DNA from 2 places in the Paenibacillus sp. 2TAF8 genome. Region 1 is predicted to be linked to the other one. Evidence: riboswitches for the same ligand, from Rfam matches in the RefSeq annotation. Region 1 holds a riboswitch; the other holds the start of a gene.
The links. A riboswitch is a leader RNA that binds a small molecule or an ion and turns the genes downstream of it on or off. The one in region 1 is predicted to bind FMN.
Positions count from the first base shown of each region.

Region 2: another riboswitch for FMN. It lies ahead of AB4Z30_RS14255 (DMT family transporter); the one in region 1 lies ahead of ribD (bifunctional diaminohydroxyphosphoribosylaminopyrimidine deaminase/5-amino-6-(5-phosphoribosylamino)uracil reductase RibD).

Region 1 covers NZ_JBFRFN010000001.1:157,259-160,444, forward strand. Annotated here, with positions in the region: gene AB4Z30_RS00800 (hypothetical protein) at 1-1,301, shown strand, start outside; FMN riboswitch at 1,457-1,623, shown strand; gene ribD (bifunctional diaminohydroxyphosphoribosylaminopyrimidine deaminase/5-amino-6-(5-phosphoribosylamino)uracil reductase RibD) at 1,952-3,055, shown strand; gene AB4Z30_RS00810 (riboflavin synthase) at 3,146-3,186, shown strand, end outside.
Region 2 covers NZ_JBFRFN010000008.1:154,930-158,115, forward strand. Annotated here, with positions in the region: gene AB4Z30_RS14245 (CGNR zinc finger domain-containing protein) at 143-715, opposite strand; gene AB4Z30_RS14250 (DinB family protein) at 878-1,381, shown strand; FMN riboswitch at 1,465-1,614, shown strand; gene AB4Z30_RS14255 (DMT family transporter) at 1,760-2,740, shown strand; gene AB4Z30_RS14260 (amidase) at 2,935-3,186, shown strand, end outside.

The DNA.
Region 1 (3,186 bases):
TTAAATTACTTCAGCACCTTTATAGTGGAAATACGATTTGGGACAAGGAGTTGCGTGCTTCCAGACACACCATACCTAAGGATGTGACTACTGAGCAGTTGCAGGCTTTAGAGACGGCTGGACATGAACCGAATCGTTTTGTGAGTCCACAGCATGAGGAAACCATCAACGAACTGAGAGCATTGGCTGAGCGTTGGACACTTCAGGACGCCGCTCAGGCTTTTGTGGCTTCGTTATGGTCAGCTCCGATGATTTGGCGTTCACTTCTTACAGGTAAACTAATTGCAACCAGCATACCAGATCATGAATATACACCGTATCCATCCAGTCACAAGTGCCAGATCTGTGGTTTGGACGTGAATGACGGTGTAGATACATCACTTCAATGGTACTGGCGGATGACAAGCGCTACACCGCTGGATGGAGATATCTTCGGACATGTTTTGGCTTTGAAGGAGATGGCCGCTTCGCAGGAGCTTCCTGTCCCGAATGAATATGATCGCTGGACGCTGCGCGCCGTATTGACGGTACTGCGCAATCTGCCGCCCAAAACGCGTTACAGCAAGGCAGCGGATGCTCTGAAAAAAGCACAACTGCTGCCTTCGAAAAAGGTATATGTATACCGTGACCTGCTTGAAACGCTGGCACTGATCGGTATTCTGGACACAACAGAACAGCCAGGAATGATTACGGCTTTCACCTCGTATGCTGAACGCGATAAGAGACCTAATACCCGCGTTGAAGTACAAGCTCCCTTGGCATGGTGGGATTCATCTATAGGAATAAACGAGCACAATCTGTTCCGGATTTTCGATGGCTTCGATTGCAGTGATGTGTCGCTTGAGGACAAAGCTGAACCGAATCCACCAGCTATGGAGACCGTTATTGGTGCATTCGAAAGCAGACGAGGTGTTGGTTCTCAAGCCAAGGTACCGAAAAAATCTCCAGATGCCGGCACAGGTGAGGTGCAGCCAGGAGACGTATATGCGGTGAAAGTACTTAGTGGCGCTTGGGTGACCGTCTACTGTCATGAAGTGAAGGACAAACGTGTTATTGTCGAATATTTGGAAGGTGTGTTCCCTGAAATGCCAGGAAAAGAAGAGCTTATTTTAACCGTACGTCCAAGGTCAGATGAACGCTGGTTATGTTCGGCCATTGGAATCGACTCTACAAGCTGGGTTAGAAGGGTCGCCAGAGATATGCCTACTCCTGCTGCTTCCCAGCCAAAACCGGATCGTGTTCCGTTCCACGCAGCAAAAGATTTAAAGCACATGGCAAGCTGTTGTTTTCCTGACCTCTAGAATTTATTTTTTCTATGGCTGATTAAAATCCGCGTCTTGTGAGAGATGCGGATTTTATGATATGAATGCTTATTAAAAGTTAGTATGTGACAAAAAGAAACAAAAATAAATTGATTTTTTGACATTAAAGTGCTAACATCCAATTAATAACGAAAGCGATCCTTCAGGGCAGGGTGTAATTCCCTACCGGCGGTGATGCATATGTCGAGGATATAAGTTTTCCGACGACATGGCAAAGTCCGTGACCTGTCTGCCTACGGCAGATGGCTGATCTGGTGTGATTCCAGAACCGACAGTATAGTCTGGATGGGAGAAGGAGTGGGTGTATGCCAAGCAGGCTGCACTCCGCAGGAGTGATGTTACACAGCATTTATCACTTGATTTGATGTTGTGTAGGGAGAGCTTATTATTAATGAGTTTTCCTGTACATAATACCGTAACATAACAGCTCTTTACCTAAGATGTTGTATTCAACAAGGTATGTGTTTGTTTTCACTTGCCTGTTATACGGATTGGTGAAGTGTCGTTATGGTTGTGGTTGTACACCATTCACTCCTGTAGATGACAGTAGACTCTCATCATCCCCACCGGAACGGATTGTTCGGTGGGGATTTTTTAGTTCAAGATTATAACCGTGGGGTGAACAATATATGGAAATGATCAATGATGAATTTTATATGGCGTTAGCACTGGATATGGCAGAACGGTCACAAGGACAGACTGGAATTAATCCTGTCGTGGGATGTGTCGTAGTTAAGGATGGACGAGTTGTTGGTCTGGGAAGCCATTTGAAGAGAGGTACAGGCCATGCGGAAGTGCATGCACTAAACATGGCTGGAAGCGATGCGGAGGGCAGTACCGTCTACGTAACGCTTGAACCTTGCAGTCATTACGGTAAAACTCCGCCCTGCAGCGAACGTTTGATTCATGAGAAGGTCAAACGGGTGGTTGTCTGTTGTGAAGACCCGAATCCACAGGTATCTGGCACAGGCATCAGTATGCTTCGTAAACAAGGTATCGAGGTTGAAGTGGGTGTTTTGCGCGAACGAGGAAGACGTATGAATGAAAAGTTTATTAAGTTTATTACAACAGGTCTGCCTTTCGTTACCCTCAAAACAGCATCTACGCTGGATGGCAAAATTGCTACTCGCAGCGGAGACAGCAAATGGATCTCCAACGAACCGGCACGCGAAATTGTGCACGCGCTTCGCCATCGTCATCAAGGCATTATGGTTGGTGTGGATACGGTTATCGCCGACAATCCGGAGCTGACCACCCGTTTGCAAGTAGAGGGGATTAGTCCGGTACGGATCGTAGTGGATTCCAAACTGCGTCTGCCTGTAGGCTCCAAAATGGTCAAGGATGGCCTTGCGCCAACCTGGGTTCTTACGACCGACGAGGCTAGTCAGGAATCGGCAGAGCGTCTTGAAGCTTACGGTGTTGAGGTAATCCGCTGCGGTCCAGGGCCGCGGGTAGATTTGCTGCACGGATTGAGCAAACTGGGAGAGCGTGATATTGGCTCCATTTTGCTGGAAGGCGGCGGCACACTGAATGGTGCTATGCTGGAAGCGCGGCTCGTAGATCGGCTGCTTATGTTTATCGCTCCGAAGATTGTAGGTGGATATGATACACCTGGCAGCTTCCGTTTTGAAGGCGTAGAGCGTATGAGCCAAGCGATTCAATTGCATCAGCTGGAAATTGAGCAAGTTGGGGATAATATCAGTATTGGCGGCATTCCCGTTTGGCCAGAATAAGCCAGAGTAATGTATCACAATTGAGTTAGACTCAAAAGGATGCGTGCGACAATAAAATAGATACACAGCTTTAGATTAGGAGGCGGCAGTATGTTTACGGGTTTGGTGGAAGAAGTAGGTCAGATCCGGCG
Region 2 (3,186 bases), on a different contig from region 1:
TATTTTCGCTAGTATATATATATTATATATCAAATGTTTATATTTATCAAATTCTGGAAGAGCTACCTTCGACCTATATGGAGATTTCACGGATTGTAAAGGTTTGAACTTAACTGGTGAACTTAATTGGTAAACTTGATTGTTAAACTTCATTTTTTTCCTCATTAGAGTGCATTTTTCGTTTCGCTCGAAAACGTCTCACCTTCATTAGATTACCGCACATCTTATCATCACAATATTTCTGGGTCCTGCTCCGGGTATCATCATAGAAGATCCAGCGGCAGTCCGGATTGTCACAGGAGCGCATTCTCTTCCCCTCACCCTCCACGAGCGTAATAGCAAAATCAGCCGCGACCTCTGCCATCACCTGAACCCAATGTGCTTGAACGGGAACCAGTGTAACTTCCCATCCTTGTTCCTTTGAGATGAATCGTCTGATGACTTCACCAGCCTGCATAAAGTCATTCAACCAGGCTTGATCCTTCTCAGTGAAGGACTTCCCGTTAGACAAACGGATAGCCAGAGACTGTAAATCATCTCTAAAACTTCTCAATGCGGATTCCTCTTCAATCGATGCCGGTATTGGCGCTTCTAATTGCCACCGATTTAAAAAGTCTTGCTGCCAGCTTGCGTTTCCCAGTCTGTCTTCTGATCGATCCCCACCACGCCAATCATGATAATCGCTGTTCACAAAATCAGTCCATAATCTATCCATGAGAGCCTCCGATTAATGTAACTATCTAAATTATAATAAGATGGTTACATTAATTAAAATTGTGTTATATTAATTGTAACCATTTCAACCCACATTAGCTAGTTACCAACATGAAGATGCAAGAACGAGATGAGTCTGTCAGGAGAGGAATGAATTTTAAAAATGAAAACGGTAACCACAGCATTGGATGTATTGGTTATTCAGAATGATGATACTTGGGATCAATGTAACTGGATCGTCCCATTGTCCAAGGCTCTGGAGGGGCTGACCACTGAACAGGCTGCCTGGATTCCGCCTTCAGGTGGACTTAGCATATGGCAACTGGTCAATCATATGTTTTATTACAACCAACGGATCTTGGATCGACTCCAGAGAAAAACTCCCTCTGCACCCGCTGCCGATTCTAACGTAGCTACTTTTGGTATGTCCGGGGATCCCTTGAACGAAGCAGGCTGGAGCAAGCTTATGGAACAAACGACGAAACTGGCTGAGCAGTTGCGCGATACCCTTGCTACATTACCGGAAGCGAAACTCGAAGAAGCTTATATGGATTCCGAACAAAATTGGGCTCAGACGCTTGCCCGCTGGGTTCTCCACGATGCTTATCATGCAGGTCAAATTGTGCTGTTACGTAGACAACAGGGATGCTGGAGTATTGTTTTCTAAAAAAACACTTGAACTGATAGCGTTTACAGGAATAAGATGAACTTCATAAGGTTACAACTTGTTCAATACACTAATTAATTGAATAGGATCTTCGGGGTAGGGTGCAATTCCCAACCGGCGGTGATGTTCTTATAGAACCAGCCCGCGACTCGCTGTTTAGGTTACCACTTCGCAGCGACTGACTTGGTGAAATTCCAAGGCCGACGGTACAGTCCGGATGAGAGAAGATCAACACAATGGCAGGCCATATAGGGAAGTCTTTTTCCCTGACGCCTTGTCTTTGAATGGTCCCCCGTTTATTTGGCGTACGCCAAGGACGGGGGATTTTGTCGATTTTGCCAACTGAAGATTCCGTGTTCTGACGAAGGAGTCCTGAATATGGAAAACACATCAACTGAATCAACATTGTATCGCAAGGAACGAGGCAACACCGGATTTTGGCTAGTTGTGCTAGGCGCAGCCCTCTGGGGCGTAGACCCCTTATTCCGCATCCTTTTGCTAAAAACGATGACTTCTACACAGATTGTTCTAATCGAACACATCATCGTCAGTCTTGTTGCGATACCGGTATTATGGAAATTCCGAGATGATCTAAAAAAATTGCGTGCACGTCACTGGATCGCTGTCATCTTTATCTCCTGGGGAGGCTCAGCCCTGGCAACAGTATTATTCACTTTGGCACTAACCCATAACGATCCCAACACGGTATTGTTATTGCAAAAAATGCAGCCACTCTTCGCGATTGTACTTGCGAAATTAATATTAAAAGAAACACTCCCGCGTCACTTCGGCGGACTGTTCATCATTGCGCTGGCAGGAACATATCTGCTTACTTTTGGCTTCTCGCTACCGCTCGGCAACTGGAATAACTGGATTCATGCAGGCAGCCTGCTGTCTCTTGGTGCCGCAGCTTTATGGGGTGGTTCTACCGTTATGGGCCGGCTAATGCTCGGGCAGGCGCGATATGAAACGGTGACCTCCCTTCGCTTTGTCGTTGCACTTCCGCTCCTGATCTTCATGACCTGGAATGAAGGCGCTCCTTGGACACTTCCCGCAGGTACAGGTGCACAAGCAGCTGTTATTCTGAATATTTTGGGGCAGGCACTATTGCCTGGCTTGCTCAGTCTGCTTCTCTACTATAAAGGATTGTCTTCAACCAAAGCTTCTGTTGCAACCCTGGCGGAACTAAGCTTCCCGATGGCAGGTGTGCTCGTGAACTGGATTGCCTTCCGTACGCTGATAACCTGGGAGCAATTGCTTGGCTTTATCCTGATCTGGATCGCACTATTCCTGATCTCCAAACAGCAGGAACGCTCTACACCAATCGCCGAGGCCGCACCCAAACTTCGCACAGAGTAATACATTTTCATCTGGTTCAAACAATATAAGCACTGTTTCTACTTTCGAGGTGAGCAGTGCTTTTATTCTGCCGTTTTTTCTTCTATTATAATGGCTTCTCGTTTTGTCTTTTGTCTACCTAGGTGGTACGATGGTTTATGAAACTTGGAACATGTAATCTTAAAGGAATTATTTTCAGAGAGGAACGATTATTAATGTCTTCATTCTCATATACCTCCTATGACGCCATAGGGCTCGCCGAACTGATTCGCTCCAGGGAAGTCTCCCCGGTTGAATTGCTCGAAGCTGCCTATGCACGTCTGGAAGAAGTGAACCCACAACTTAATGCCGTTATTCGTACATATGAAACTCGGGCTCGGCAGGAAGCCAATAAGGTTCGTCCTGGAGAACAGCCATTTGCAGGTGTGCCGTTGCTACTCAAAGATATTTCTCAATCTTTGGAAGGT